Regions from separate parts of the Allobosea sp. 05T439 genome, predicted to be linked through region 2. Evidence: predicted binding sites of a transcription regulator. Region 2 holds the regulator's gene; each other region holds the start of a gene.
What was found. The regulator PhoB, encoded in region 2, activates phosphate uptake and scavenging genes when phosphate is short. The targets are predictions, from matches to a motif close to TGTCATNNANCTGTCAT.

Region 1: AC1DIO_RS13325 (UDP-2,3-diacylglucosamine diphosphatase) is a predicted target of PhoB. The motif match lies at 2,259-2,275, and genes of this name have one in related genera.
Region 3: AC1DIO_RS02145 (BtaA family protein) is a predicted target of PhoB. The motif match lies at 3,352-3,368, and genes of this name have one in related genera.

What each region holds. Positions count from the first base shown of each region.
Region 1 is NZ_JBFTKP010000009.1:186,789-191,942, reverse strand. Features, by position in the region: gene AC1DIO_RS13340 (helix-turn-helix domain-containing protein) at 1-106, opposite strand, end outside; gene AC1DIO_RS13335 (DMT family transporter) at 269-1,192, opposite strand; gene AC1DIO_RS13330 (SDR family oxidoreductase) at 1,420-2,199, opposite strand; gene AC1DIO_RS13325 (UDP-2,3-diacylglucosamine diphosphatase) at 2,324-3,136, shown strand; gene AC1DIO_RS13320 (glycosyltransferase family 4 protein) at 3,136-4,215, shown strand; gene AC1DIO_RS13315 (cation:proton antiporter domain-containing protein) at 4,154-5,154, opposite strand, start outside.
Region 2 is NZ_JBFTKP010000008.1:129,994-135,147, reverse strand. Features, by position in the region: gene pstA (phosphate ABC transporter permease PstA) at 1-406, shown strand, start outside; gene pstB (phosphate ABC transporter ATP-binding protein PstB) at 451-1,251, shown strand; gene phoU (phosphate signaling complex protein PhoU) at 1,300-2,019, shown strand; gene phoB (phosphate regulon transcriptional regulator PhoB) at 2,053-2,751, shown strand; gene AC1DIO_RS11755 (YnfA family protein) at 2,817-3,191, opposite strand; gene AC1DIO_RS11750 (TIGR03862 family flavoprotein) at 3,266-4,483, shown strand; gene greA (transcription elongation factor GreA) at 4,493-4,960, opposite strand.
Region 3 is NZ_JBFTKP010000002.1:26,741-31,894, forward strand. Features, by position in the region: gene AC1DIO_RS02125 (thioesterase family protein) at 1-162, shown strand, start outside; gene AC1DIO_RS02130 (DUF427 domain-containing protein) at 255-536, shown strand; gene AC1DIO_RS02135 (potassium channel family protein) at 537-1,337, opposite strand; gene AC1DIO_RS02140 (class I SAM-dependent methyltransferase) at 1,384-2,052, opposite strand; gene AC1DIO_RS02145 (BtaA family protein) at 2,049-3,299, opposite strand; gene msrB (peptide-methionine (R)-S-oxide reductase MsrB) at 3,461-3,901, shown strand; gene AC1DIO_RS02155 (acyl-CoA dehydrogenase family protein) at 3,958-5,154, opposite strand, start outside.

The DNA.
Region 1 (5,154 bases), on a different contig from region 2:
TATAGGCCTTGCGCAGGCGCTGGATCGTCTTGCCGAGCTGGCCCGAGATGACCTGGGCTCCGGATTCGAGCTCGCGCCCGCCACGTTCCTTGGTCTCGATACCCATCCTGATACCTGTCACACGAATGCTGATCGTTTGCGGAAGCGAACAAACGTTTGTCTAACCGGACAATGCCTGTTCCAGTTGGAAGGAGCAAGCTGGAGAGGGGCGGGCGACGGCCGAGGGCGGCTTCGTCGGGGCGCCTTTCACACAATTCTGCCCGTGTTCTCAGGTCGCCCGCGTCGGGCCGACCTCGCGCGTCTCCCGCTTGAGCAGACCGAGCTGCTTCTCGCGCAGGATCACATAGATGCCGGATGCGATGACGATGGCTGCGCCGATGAGCACGGCTGAAGCCGGCCAGTCGCCGAAGACGAACCAGCCGATCGTAACGGCCCAGAGCATCGTCGAGTATTCGAACGGCGCGATCAGCGAAGCGTCGCCGTAGCGATAGGCCTGGACCAGGAAAATCTGGCCGAGCCCGCCAAGAATGCCGATCGCGACCATGAGTGCGGCGTCCTGAAGATCGGGCATGCGCCAGCCGAGCAGGATGGTGAAGAGGCCGAGCGTCGTCGTCATCAGCGTGAAATAGAAGACGATCGCGCCGGTGCGCTCCGTCATGGTCAATTGCCGCACCTCGATCGAGGCAAAAGCCGAGCAGCAGGCGCCGGCAAGGCCGAAGGCCGCGCCGATTGCCGGTGCATTGCTGCCAGCGATCTGGAAACTGCMCAGATGCGGGGACAGCATGATCAGGACGCCGATGAAGCCGATCGTCACCGCGCTCCAGCGATAGATGCGGACACGCTCCTTCAGCACCAGAGCTGCAAGCACGACGACTGCGAGCGGCGCGGCATAGCCGAGCGCGACCGCGTCCGGGAGCGGCAGAAAGCTCAAGGCTACGAAGCCGCAGAACATGCCGGTCGAACCGATCACCCCCCGCTTGAAATGGCCGCGCAGATTCTTGGTCTTCAGGGCAGCAGGAATTTCGCCGCGCCAGCCGAGCCAGAGCAGCAGCGGGATCAGCGCGAAGAAGGACCGGACGAAGACGAGTTCCCCTGTCGGATAACGGGCCGCGATCGCCTTGATGCCAGCCGACATCAGGGTGAAGGACAAAGCCGAGATCAGCTTGAGCGTGATGCCGAGGAGAGGAGACAACGGTGCTGCGCGTACGTGTCGGGGGAGAGAGTCTTATAAAAGACTTGTCCCTCTAGATCACGTTCGCGCGTCCGGTCCAAGCGCAATGCTTGCAACCCTGATGCCCGCGGCGGCGCATGCGTGCCGGGGAAGCGTGCTGGATGCGGGTCTTGCGCGGCAGGAACTGGGAGAGAATTCCTGCCCCGGACAGCAAGGCTCACCGGGGCAGATGCTGGCCTTGCCGCGTCTCAGAACGTTCCCTTGAAGACGCCGCCGTCGATCAGCAGGTTCTGGCCGGTGATGTAGCCGGCATGGGCGCTTGCCAGGAAGGCGCAGGCCTTGCCGAACTCCTCGGCGCTGCCGAAGCGCCTCGCCGGGATTTCGGCCATGCGGCCCTTCGTCATTTCTTCGGGCGTGATCCCCTTGATCGCCGCCATCTTGGTGGTCGAGCCCTTCAGCCGATCGGTATCGAACATGCCGGGCAGGATGTTGTTGATGGTGACGTTGGCATATGCGACCTCGCGGGCGACGCCGGAGAAGAAGGCGGTCAGACCGGCGCGTGCGCCCGACGAGACATCGAGCCCGGTCAAGGGGGTCAGCACGCTCATCGAGGTGATGTTGACGATGCGGCCGAAGCCGCGCGCGATCATGCCGTCGACGACACGCTGCATCAGTTCGACCGGCGTCGCCATGTTCTGGATGACGCCTTCGAGTAGCGCTTCGCGCGAGACTTCGCGGAACGGCTTCGGCGGTGGGCCGCCATTGTTGTTGACCAGGATGTCCGGCTCCGGCGCGGCGGCGAGCAGCGCGTCCTGACCTGCGCGGGTCGAGACGTCGGCAACGACCGCGATCACGGTTGCACCATACTTGGCCCGGATCTGGCTTGCCGTGGCCTCCAGCGTGGTCGCGTCGCGGCCGTTGATGACCACGGTGCATCCGGCCTCTGCGAGGGCCTCGGCGCAGCCGCGGCCAAGCCCCTTGCTCGAGGCGCAAATGATGGCCGTACGGCCGGCAATACCCAAATCCATCGCGTTTCTCCCGAGCTTTCGCTGATGTTCAGCTGAGCAGAACCACGGATTGAGTTCTGCGTCATCAAAGCGCAATGCAAATCAGACACACGCCGCAAGCAATGCAACAAGATGGGCTGGCGGCATGAGCGACGAGGACGAGGCGAAGCAGGTTCGCAGCATCTTCATCTCCGACCTGCATCTGGGAACGCGAGGAGCACAGGCCGATCTCGTGCTCGAATTCCTGCGGGCCTATGATGCTCCGCAGATTTATCTCGTGGGTGACATCATCGACGGCTGGCGGCTGAAGAGCGGCTGGTACTTCCCGCAGGCGCATAACGACGTCGTGCAGAAGCTCTTGCGCAAGGTGCGCAAGGGTTCGCGGCTGATCTACATCACCGGCAACCACGACGATTTCCTCCGCGACTTCACTGGAAGCGAGTTCGGCGGAATCCACATCGCCGACCATGCGCTGCATGAAACCGCTGACGGCAAGCGCCTGCTGGTGATCCATGGCGATCTGTTCGATCTGGTCGTGCGCAACGCAAAATGGCTCGCCCTGCTGGGCGACTGGGCCTACACGGTTGCGCTTGCGTCCAATACGGTCGTCAACAAGGTCCGTCGCCTCTTCCATCTGCCGCACTGGTCGCTCTCGGCCTGGGCCAAGCAGAAGGTGAAGAATGCGGTCAATTATATCGGCGAGTTCGAGACCTGCCTTGCCGCCGAGGCCCGCCGCCATGGTGCAGACGGCGTCGTCTGCGGCCATATCCATCACGCCGCACATCGCAAGATCGACGGGCTCACCTACATCAACACGGGCGACTGGGTCGAAAGCTGCACGGCTGTGGTCGAGCATCATGACGGCCGCTTCGAGGTCATTCGTTGGCCGCAATACCGGCTCAAGAGCGAGCCCGTGCGGCCGATCCCGCTGCCGGCTCTGGTCAGCGAGGCCGCCTGATGCGCGTCCTCATCGCGACGGACGCCTGGCGCCCCCAGATCAATGGGGTCGTCCGGTCGCTGGAGCGGATGGTCGAGGCAGGACCGTCATTCGGTGTGACGCCGCATATGCTGACGCCCGACGGATTTCGGCAGATCGGCTTGCCATCCTATCCCGATATCCGCATCGCGCTGGCAACGCAGGGCGCCATCGCCCGGCGCATCACCGATTTTGGGCCGGACCACATCCATATCGCGACGGAAGGGCCGATCGGCTGGCTGACCCGCGCCGTCTGCCTCGCGCAGAAGCGGACGTTCACGACGAGCTACCACACAAGGTTCCCGCAATATGTCGCGGCCCGCTGGCCCATCCCGGAACGCTGGAGCTACCAGTTCCTGCGCCGGTTCCATGGGGCGGCTGCCGGGGTCATGGTCTCGACCGCGACAGTCGAGGCCGAACTGAAGGAGAACGGGTTCGAGCGCATTCTGCGCTGGGGGCGAGGCGTCGATCTCCAGCAGTTCCATCCGCGCCAGGCAAGCGTGCTCGACCTGCCGCGTCCCATCTTCCTCAGCGTCGGGCGCGTCGCGGTCGAAAAGAACCTGGATGCCTTCCTGTCGCTGCGCCTGCCCGGCAGCAAGGTCGTCGTCGGCGATGGCCCGGCGCGCGCGGATCTGCAGCGGGCCTTCCCGGATGTGACATTCCTGGGCACGCGCGAGGGCGACGACCTGGCCGCGATCTATGCGTCGTCGGATGTCTTCGTCTTTCCGAGTCTGACCGACACCTTTGGTATCGTGCTGCTCGAAGCCGCGGCAAGCGGGCTGCCCGTTGCCGCCTTTCCGGTGCAGGGGCCGAGCGATGTCTTTGCCGGCAGTGGTGCCGCCGTGCTGGACGAGGATCTGCGGCGCGCAGCGCTAGCGGCCTTGCGCATCCCGCGCGAAGCTTGCCTGGGACTTGCCGCAGGCCATAGCTGGCAGAGCAGTGCCGAGCAGTTCTACGGGCATATCCAGCGGATTTCCCGGCGCGCTCCGGTCCAGAGCATTACAACCTTCGCGAACGCCCGTGCCGGGGAAGCGCAGGCGCAGGAGCGGCAGCGGGCTTGAGTTCGCGCCGAAACACATCCCTTCTTTCGTGCACGGAGGCGATGACGAGGCCCATTGGCACGCCAAGGCCGACAAGTGCTGCCTCCGACAATTGCAGACTGGCCTCGATGGTCTCCGGCACTGCGTCGTTGACGCCGAGTTCATAGAGATGCCGGGCATGGGCGGCGTCGCGGGCGCGCGCCACGATGACGAGATCGGGGCGCAGAGCCCTTGCCGCCTTGACGATCTCATCGACCGCACGGTGGTTGTGGATCGTGACGATCAGGGCGCTTGCGTCGACCACGCCGCAGAGTTTCAGGAAGTCGGGCTTGGTCGCGTCGCCGAAGAAGGCGGGTCGGCCAGCGCGCCGTTGGCCGGCGATCAGGATCGGGTCGGAGTCGAGCGCGATATAGGGCTTCTTGTGCTCTTCCAGCATCGAACCGACGAGCCTGCCAACCCGGCCGCAGCCGATGACGATCGCACGCCCCGCATGATCGTCGGGCGGCAGGATCGTAGCCTCCTCAGGCAGTATCACCGGCGGCGCGAAACGCGCCGCCATATGGCGTGCTACACGAGCCAATAATGGCAGCGCCACCATGGTGAGGGACACCGCGGCAAGCACGAGGCTTGCCGCGTGCTGGTCAACAAGCTTCGCGCCGACAGCCGCATTGAGCAGCACGAAGGCGAATTCGCCGCCCGGAGCGACCATGATCGCGGTCTCGAGCGCTGTCGGGACGGAGAGAGCCAGCAGCCGGGCCAGGCCCAGCACAACCAGCACTTTGGTCAGGAGAAGGCCGGCCGCGATGCCGAGGATGATTGCGGGCTGGGCTGCAAGCTGCGCGGGATCGACACTCATGCCCACGATCAGGAAGAAGACGCCGATCAGCAGGGATTTGAACGGCTCGATCGTGACTTCGATGGCGCGCCGATACTCGGTTTCGGCCAGGAGCAGGCCGGCGA
Region 2 (5,154 bases):
CATCATCGCGATCCCGGTGATCGTGCGCACCACCGAGGACATGCTGCGCCTCGTGCCGAGCTCGTTGCGTGAAGCCGGTGCTGCGCTCGGCGCCCCGCCTTCGGTCGTCATCACCAGCGTGACCTGGCGGGCGGCGAAATCCGGCATGGTCACCGGTATCCTGCTGGCCCTGGCGCGCATCGCCGGCGAGACGGCGCCGCTGATCTTCACTGCGCTGAACAACAATTTCTGGTTCTCGCCCAGCCTCGTCGGCGGCGTCTCCAACCTGCCGGTGACGATCTACCAGTTCGCCTCCGCCCCCTATGAGAACTGGCAGCAACTCGCCTGGGCCGGTTCGCTGATCATCACCGTCTCGATCCTGTGCCTCTCGCTTATCGCCCGCCGTATCGTGCGGGGCGGCAAATGAACGGCCTTAAACCCTCGTCGCGTTCGATCTGAAGGAACAAGTCGATGCTTTCGACGCTGGAACTGAGCCCGCAAGCGCTTGATGCCGAGGCCCCCGTCCGGATCGCGGTCAAGAACCTCGATTTCTACTACGGCGAGCACAAGGCGCTGAAGAACATCAATCTCGACTTCCGGGACCGCCATGTCACGGCCCTGATCGGACCGTCGGGCTGCGGCAAGTCGACCCTGCTGCGCATTTTCAACCGGATCTACTCGCTTTATCCCGAGCAGCGCGCCACCGGCGAGATCCTGCTCGACGGCCGCAACGTCATCAGCAACGATATCGATGTGAACGAGCTGCGCTCGCGCGTCGGCATGGTGTTCCAGAAGCCGACGCCCTTCCCGATGTCGATCTACGACAATGTCGCATTCGGCATCCGCCTCTACGAGAAGCCACCGAAATCCGAGCTCGATGACCGCGTCGAGGGTGCGCTGCGCCGTTCCGCGCTCTGGGACGAGGTCAAGGACAAGCTGAAGACCTCCGGCATGGGCCTGTCCGGCGGCCAGCAGCAGCGCCTCTGCATTGCGCGGACCATTGCCCAGAAGCCGGAAGTCATCCTGTTCGACGAGCCGACCTCGGCGCTCGATCCGATCTCGACCGGCAAGATCGAGGACCTGCTCGAGCAGCTCAAGACCGACTTCACCATCGTCATCGTCACCCACAACATGCAGCAGGCGGCGCGTATCTCGCAGTACACCGCCTTCATGTATCTCGGTGAGGTGATCGAATTCGACGCCACCAACACCATCTTCATGAACCCGCACAAGAAGCAGACGCAGGACTACGTCACCGGCCGCTTCGGCTGAACCGGCGCCCAGCCTTCCAACTGCTTTGCCGACAAAGGATACGCCGCGATGACTGATCACATCGTCCGCTCATATGATGCCGATCTCGAGGGGATCCGCCGCAGCCTGGCCGAGATGGGGGGCATGTCGGAGCGCATGCTCGGCGATTCGACAGTCGCCCTGGTGCGCCGCGACACCGGGCTGGCACAGAAGGTCATCAGCGCCGACCAGCGCCTCGACAATCTGCAGCGCGAGGTAGAGGAGAAGGCGGTGCTCACCATCGCCCGGCGCCAGCCGCTCGCCAACGACCTGCGCGAGCTGATCTCCGCCATCCGCATCGCCGCCGATATCGAGCGTGTCGGCGATCTCGCCAAGAATATCGCCAAGCGCGCGGTCGCCATCTCCGGCCAGTTCCAGCCGCCGTCGCGCGCGGTCGTCGGCCTCGAGCATATGAGCCGCCTGGTTCAGGCCCAGCTCAAGGACGTGCTCGACGCTTACGCCGTCAGCAACGAGCAGAAGGCCATGGAGGTCTGGCGCCGCGACGATGAGATCGACGCGCTCTATACCTCGCTCTTCCGCGAGCTGCTCACCTATATGATGGAAGACCCGCGCAACATCACCTTCTGCACGCATCTCCTGTTCTGCGCCAAGAATGTCGAGCGCATCGGCGACCACACCACCAACATCGCCGAGACGATCCACTATCTCGTCACGGGCGAAGCCTTGGACGCAGCCCGCCCGAAGCTCGACACGACCAATATCCTTCTGGACGCCGCCACCGGTKAGTGACCGGCGCCCGACACCTTTGGGACCGAGTGAGACATGCCTGCACGCATCCTGATCGTTGAGGACGAAGAGCCGCTGACCCTGTTGCTGCGCTACAATCTCGAAGCCGAGGGCTTCGAGGTCGACAGCGTCGCGCGTGGCGACGATGCCGAGCTGCATCTGCGCGATCATACGCCGGACCTCGTGCTGCTCGACTGGATGCTGCCGGGCCTTTCCGGCATCGAGCTCTGCCGGAGGCTGCGGACCCGTCGCGATACCGAGCGGGTGCCGATCATCATGCTCACCGCCCGCGGCGAGGAAACCGAGCGTGTGCGCGGCCTCGCCACCGGGGCCGACGACTATGTCGTCAAGCCGTTCTCGCTGCCCGAGCTGATCGCCCGCATCCAGGCGTTGCTACGCCGCGCCAAGCCGGGTCATGTCGCCGGCCTGTTGGCCGCCGGCGATCTCGAACTCGACCGCACCACCCGCCGTGTCCGCCGCTCAGGCAGCGAGCTGCATCTCGGCCCGACCGAGTTCCGCCTGCTCGAATTCCTGATGCAGGCGCCGGGGCGGGTCTATTCCCGGGCCCAGCTGCTCGACGCGGTCTGGGGCCGCGACGTCTATATCGACGAGCGCACCGTCGACGTCCATGTCGGCCGGCTGCGCAAGGCGATCACTCCTGACAACGCCAAGGACCCGCTGCGGACCGTGCGCGGTGCCGGCTATGCCTTCGACGAGACCTTTGCGCGGAGCTGAGACTTGGATCATCGGGGACTTGGATCATCGGGCCGGATATCGAATCCGCCCGACGATCTAACCGTCTATGGTTGCATCGGCCTTCCCGAAAACCGCAATCCACCTTTCGGGCCGATACCCTCGCGCGGCCCTGCGATAATAATCGCCGCGCCGGCGAGGCAGATCAGCCCACCGATAATGTCCCAGCGGTCGGGGCGAAAGCCTTCCACGGCCCAGAGCCAGGCGAGCGAACTGACGATGTAGACGCCGCCATAGGCGGCATAGGCCCGTCCGGCGGCTTCGCTCTCCGCCAGCGTCAGCAGCCAGGCGAACAGGGCGAGCGAAAACAGTCCGGGTACGAGCCACCAGATGGGCTTGTCGAGCCGGAGCCAGCCCCAGAACGCGAAACAGCCGGCGATTTCGAGAATGGCTGCGCCGAAATAGGCGGCGATGGTCGGCATGGTTCGTCCCTGTCGATGGCCTTCGGGGCGGGATTACCCTTGACCGCAGGGCGCGCTGACGGCAAGCCGGACCGATGCCCACACATCACGTCGCCATTATTGGAGCAGGGCCCTCCGGGCTGATCGCGGCCGAGCGCCTTGCGGCAGCCGGGGACACCGTCACGATCTACGATCGCATGCCCTCGCCGGCCCGCAAATTCCTGCTGGCCGGGCGCGGCGGATTGAACCTTACCCATTCCGAACCGCTCGACAGGTTCCTGCCCCGCTATCGCGATGCGCAAGCCTGGCTGGAGCCGGCCATTCGCGCCTTCCCGCCACAATCCCTGCGCGACTGGGCCGATGCGCTCGGGCAGGACACGTTCGTCGGCAGCAGCGGCCGCGTCTTCCCGCGCGCCATGAAGGCCTCGCCCCTGCTGAGGGCATGGCTGCGCCGGCTCGATGGTCTCGGCGTCGCCTTCGCGCCTGGGCAGCGCTGGACCGGCTGGAGCGAAGCGGGAGCTCTGACGTTCCGGAGCCGCGATGGCGCCGATGTCGAGGCGCGGCCCGACGCGACGCTGCTCGCGCTCGGCGGTGCGAGCTGGCCACGGCTGGGTTCGGATGGTGGCTGGGCACCCTTGTTGGCGGCGCGCGGCGTTGCGATCGCGCCGCTGCGCCCGGCCAATGGCGGTTTCACGGTCGATTGGTCCCAGACCATGCGAGAGCGTTTTGCCGGAGTACCGTTGAAGCGCATCGTCCTGAGCTTCGGCGGCCAATCCGTGCCCGGCGAGGCGATGATCGATGCGACGGGTCTGGAAGGCGGCGCGGTCTATGCACTCTCTGCCCCGATTCGCGAGACGATCCTGCGCGAGGGCAGGGCGGTCATCACCATCGATCTGCGGCCCGATCACGAGGCGGCACTGCTGGTCCAGCGCCTCGCGCATCGTCGCAAGGGCGTGACGCTGAGCAATCATCTGCGCAAGGCTGCAGGTCTTGCTCCATCCGCGATTGCGCTGCTGCGCGAAGCGGCGAAGGGGCCACTCCCCGAAGACGCGGAGAGGCTGGCCGCACTGATCAAGGCCGCGCCTCTGGTGCTCACCGGTCTCAGACCGATCGAGCGGGCGATCTCCACCGCCGGTGGCGTCGCCGCGGCCGAGGTCGAGGAAGGCTTCATGCTGAAACGCTTGCCCGGTACCTTTGTCGCAGGCGAGATGCTGGATTGGGAGGCGCCGACCGGCGGCTATCTGCTGCAGGCCTGTTTCGCGACCGGAGTCGCAGCTGCAGCAGGGATTCAGGCCTGGCTCGCGGATAGCTGAACGATCGCCTCAGGAGATCGCGATGATCTCGACCGCCTCAGTGCCGATGCTGACGCTCTCGCCAATGCCCTTGCCCATCAGCGCGCTCGCCAACGGCGCGACATAGGGCAGCGTTCCGTGTGCCGGATCGGCCTCGTCCTCGCCGACCAGCCGCCAGTTCTGCTCGCGCCCATCGGCCCGGCGGATCGTCACTGTCGAGCCGAAGCGGACGATGTCGTGCCTTTCCTGCGCAGGGGCCAGCTTGGCGCTGGCGCGCCGCGCCGCCCAGTAGCGGAACTCGCGCCGCGTCTGAGCGATCTCGGTGCGGTCGCCTCCGGCCAGCGCCGCCGCGTGTTCGTCATGCCAGCGCGCCAGCTGGGCCTCGATCTGTGCGAGCCCCTCAGGCGTCACGAGGTTCGGGTGAGGCGAGACTGGCCGGTCCGGCAGCTCGTCCAGGGTCCCTCTTTCCTCGGCTTCCTTGACGAAGGCGCGAGTCATTCTGGCCTCCTCCTATTGATCTCGGCACATCCGGCGAACCGGACCACAGCTTTCAGTGTTACGTCCTCACGACTGCTTGCGATGCAGCGCCAACCCGATGCTGGAATCTGAAGCGGCGATCACTTGGAGATGGGGATCAGGCACTGCCGAAGACAAGACCCGAACAGTCTACACCCCCGTGTCCGGCCGCACCA
Region 3 (5,154 bases), on a different contig from region 2:
CCGTTTCCGCCCGATATCCTGGCCAATCTCGCCCTGATGAAAGCGGCGCATTGTCGCATGCCGCTGCCGGCCACGATCGGGCGCATCATCGGCATGCCGAAGAAGACGACGATCACGGTCGAGGATCAGCACGACGAGCGCGAGCTCGAAACGCGCCACTGAGAGCGGCAGAGCCGGCGCAGGCTGCCTGCCCCTGTCACTGGGCCCGACGCAGCCCCATCTTGGGCGATCAGCGACGGCCGAAAGGGGCGGAGATGGTCAAGGCAACCTGGAACGGCGCCGTTCTGGCAAAATCCGACAACACGGTCGTGGTCGAAGGCAACCACTACTTTCCACGCAGCGCGATCCGCTCTGAATTCTTCAAACCAAGCGAGACGACGTCGATCTGTCCGTGGAAGGGCACGGCCAACTACCATTCGATCGTCGTCGCAGGCGCTGAGAACAGGGACGCCGCCTGGTATTATGCCGAGCCCAAGGCCGCTGCCGCCGAGATCAAGGACCGCGTCGCCTTCTGGAAGGGTGTGGAGATTTCCTGATCAGTCGTTGTGATCGGGGATCTTCAGGACATGCCCGCAGGCCTTGCAATGCACGGCGTCCGGCTCGTGCCGCTGCAGTGCGCATTGCGGGCAGGGAAAGGTGACCTTGTTGGGCCGGAAGATCGCTTGCGCCAGACGCACGAACAGCGAGATCCCGACGATCATCACCACGATCGAGGTCAGCTTGCCGGCGGTGCCGGGCAAGGTGATGTCGCCGAAGCCCGTCGTCGTCACGGTCGCGACCGTGAAATAGAAAGCGTCGACATAACCCGCGAAGCCCGCCGTCTCGCGAAAGAAGAAGGTGTAGATGAAGCCCGTCACCACGAACAGGAAGGTCACGATATTGACCACCGCCCGTGCTGCGCTTTCCCACTCGGGGTAGCCCGCAGCGCGCAGCCGTTCCCAGATCAGCCCACGCTGTGACAGCGACCAGAGCCGCAGGATGCGCAGGAAGCCGAAATTCTCCAGCCATTGCGGCGCGAGCAGTGTTGCCAGGATGAAGAGATCGAGCAGCATGCTCGGCCGGCGCAGCAAGCGCGGAATCTTCGAGGAGGCCAGCATTCGCGCGCCGATCTCGATGACCATGATCACGGCGACGGAGTAATCGAGCCAATAGAAGAGCGGCCGTTCGCGGATCAGCGGTGTCGCGATGAAGAAGGCGATGATCAGCAGGTCGACGACCGCTGTCGCAAGCTGAAAGCGCATCGCCCCGGGAGAGCGGCCATGGTAGAGCTGGCGCAGGCCGTCCCGCAGTCTTTCGACCTGCCCTTCCCTGCGAACAGACGTCGTATCCTCGGCCATTCCATGGCGTTACAGGCCAAAGGATGGCGCGTCCAGCACCCGCTGCTCAGGCGGCCCGCCGCGTTGCCACGGCATGGATGGCGTAGCCGCGAAGGAGCCGGGTCGTGCGGCTCTCGACGCCCTCGATCCGCGACAATTCGGCGATTGCCTCGGGCAGATCATGCCTTGGCGTGACGTGAAACAATGTCAGCCAGCGATTCAGCATGGCCCTGAACGACGCAGGCAAGCCGGTCTGGTCGCCGAAATCGACGATATGCAGTGAACCGGTGGCCGTCAGCGTCCGCAGCGCCTGAGCGATCACGCCCCGCCAGGGGGGAATCATCGAGAGCGCATAGGAGATGACGATGCGATCAAATCCATCGCGCCCGAACAGGGCCGCCGCGTCGAAGCAGGTCGCGTCTGCCTGTGCCAGATGGATGCGCTCCGAGAGCCCCGATCGTGCCACGCTTCTCTCCGCCGTCGCGAGCATCTCGGCCGAGACGTCGAGACCGTAGCACTGCGTGCCCGGATAGGTCCGGGCGAGCTTGATCAGGTTGCGCCCTGTGCCGCAGCCGATTTCCAGGATCGCGCTGCCCGGCGCAGGATCGAGCTCGGCGATGAGCCGGTCCCGGCCAAGCAGATAGAATTTGCGGCTGGCGTCATAGATATGGCGCTGGTGGCGATACATCCGGTCCATCAGGCCGGCGGCCTCGGTCGTGGCGCGGCCAGCGCTCATGCCACCGCCCCCTGCAGCACATGGAGATGGAAGGCGCCATAGATCGACGAGCGATCGCGCGCTCCAAGCTCGCGGCTGCGTGCTTCCTCATAGCGCCATTGCGCGAGAATCGAGGCCGGCACCCGGCCCGGCAGCAGCCGCTCATCGGCAGCCGTCCGGAAGATTACGCGGGCGCCGGGTCGCGCCGTGCGCGTGATCTGCGTCCAGAGCGCCGTGAGATCCGCATCATTCATCCAGTCCTGAGCATCGAGCAGCACATAGGCATCGCAGCTCTTCGCAGGCTGGCTCTCGAGAAAGGCCGTGATCGCGCTCTGGTGATAGGCGACGTGGCCCGCCCGCTCTCGAACGGCCGCGAAATTCCGGCTTTCAAGATAGGGCGGCAAGGATGCGTTCTCGTCCGTCGCATAGCCCCGTCCAAAGGCCTGCCGGGCAAAATAGTTCGACTTCAGGTCGAAGCCGCAGGCCAGCCTTTCAAGCCGGCGCCGGAGCACGCCGCGTATCCCGGCGTCGCCGTCAGCCGCGAGGGCCTTGTACTGGGCCGGCGGGATGCCCAGCCCATAGAGCGAGGCCGGCTGGCGCACCAGCCAACGCACCAGGGGCTTGTCGAAGACGGGAGCGATATGCCTGTCGAACAGGGCGCGCTGCTCGGCCATGTCGCGAGCCTGCAGCATCACGCGCGGATCGCAGCCGAGCGTACGGCCAAGGAGATGTCCAGCCCCGATGAAACGGCCGAGCAGGCCGTACCGGTAGAAATTGCGGGCAAAGACCTGGATGCGCCGGCGCCCGCTCAGGCTGCGGCCTTCCCAGTAGCTGCGAGAGACGGCATCGAGGCGTGGCGCGATCTCGGCGTCATAGAGCGCGATATTCGCCTGCGATTGCGCCTCGCCGAAAAAGCGCAGGAACTGCTCATGGCCTGCCAGGCTGTCGAGTGCGGCGAGCTTGAGCTTGCCGAGCGCGATATGGGCGCCATTCAGATCGACAGCGCTGATCTTCGCCGGGTTGGCGGTGAGATAGGACAGGATGTTGCAGGAGCCGGACGCGATTGCCACGACATGATCATCGGGGCGCAGGTCCAGTGCCTCCATGTCGACGACCGGGTCTTCCCAGATCTGCGGATAGACGAGCCCGGAAAAGGCCAGGGTGAACAGGCGCTCCAACATCCCCGCCCGCGACAGCGGCTTGCTGCGATGCACCGCCGTGGTCAGGCCCATTGTGGTTTCCCGCCGAACCGTACGCGCCGTCTGCATTCTTCGTTCCTCGCGCGGTCCGTTGTGATGGCGAGCCGACTAGAGGAGTCGCGTGACGGTTGGGTGACGCGCCTTGCGGATCAGCTATCCGTGAGGGCGGGCTGACGTGGAGCGCAATCATCCCCATATTCCGCCCGAAACCTTTGAACGGGAGAATGACGATGGGACTGTCCGGACTGTTCGGCGGCAAGGTCAGGGAAGCCGGTGAGTTCGAATTCCAGTTGACCGACGAGGAGTGGCGCCGCCGCCTGACCCCGGAGCAGTACCACGTGCTGCGCGGGCATGGCACCGAGCGCGCCGGCTCCTGCGCCTTGAATTTCGAGAAGCGCGCCGGGCGGTTCACCTGCGCCGGTTGCGGCAACCCCTTGTTCCAGTCCGGCAAGAAATTCGAGAGCGGCACGGGCTGGCCGAGCTTCGACCAGCCACTGGAGGGTGCGGTCGGTATCAGCGAGGACAATAGCTACATGATGCAGCGCACCGAGGTGCATTGCGCCCGCTGCGGCGGCCATCTCGGCCATGTCTTCCCTGACGGCCCGCCACCGACCGGACTGCGCTACTGCATCAATGGCGTGGCGATGGATTTCGCTCCGGCCGAGGCCTGAGCCAGTCGGCCGGCCGCGCTCCCCTTCGGGAGGGCGGCCGCGCAAACGCGTGAGTGCTATTCCACCGCCGGGACGGCCCGATGCGCCAGCGCGGCAGCATCCACGGACGCCGGCAGATCGCCGAAATGGCCCGACCAGCGCCCCTCGAGCCGCGTCGCGATGAAGGCGTCTGCGACCATGTGAGGTGCGTGGCGCAGCAGCAACGAGGCCTGCAGCGCCAGCGCCAGCCGCTCGACCAGCCGCCGCGCCTGTCCTTCGCTTCGCACCAAAGTGGGTATCTCCGACTCCAGCGCGCTCAAATGCGCATCAAAGCGATTGTCGGCGCCGGCCGCGCGTCGCATCTCCTCGATCAGCGCCACGAGAGAGCCCGGCTCTCGCTCCAGCGAGCGCAGCACATCGAGACAAATGACGTTGCCCGAGCCCTCCCAGACGCTGTTGAGCGGCGCCTCCCGATAGAGCCGGGCCATGGGGTTTTCCTCGATAAAGCCGTTGCCGCCATGGCATTCCAGCGCCTCGACCACCACCGCCGGCGCGCGCTTCGAGACCCAGTATTTCGCAATCGGCGCGCCGATCCGCGCCAGCAACCGGTCGCTCTCGCTCGTTTCCTGACGGTCGAGCGCCGCAAACAGCCGAAAGGCGAGCCAGGCTGCAGCCTCGGCCTCGATCGCAAGATCGGCCAGCACGTTCTGCATGATCGGCTGATCGATCAGCCCGCGCTGGAAGGCGCGCCGATGGGCCGCGTGATGCGCCGCCAGCGAAACGGCGAGCCGCATCTGCCCGGCCGACGCCGCCGCAATGTCCAGCCGGGAGCCCTGGTTCATCGCCAGGCCGGTGCGCAGGCCCCGGCCTGGCTCGCCGATCATCTGGCCGATCGCACCGCGGAATTCGACCTCGGACGAGGCATTCGAGCGATTGCCGCATTTGTCCTTGAGCCGCTGGATCGCCACGCCGTTGCGCGAGCCGTCCGGCAGCCAGCCCGGCACGACGAAGCAGGAAATGCCCTCGGCGGTTCGGGCCAAGGTCAGGAACAGGTCGGAATGCGGCACCGAGAAGAACCACTTGTGCCCGGTCAGGGACCATGTCCCGTCGCCATTGTCCTCGGCGATGGTCTGGGTCTGGCGCAGGTCAGAGCCTCCCTGCTTCTCGGTCATTGCCGTGCCGACGGTCGCCCCTGTCTTGGCGGAGGCGGTCGTCTGGCGGCGGTCATAGCGGTTGGAGCTGACCAGGGCGCCCCACTTGCTCCAGAGGTCGGG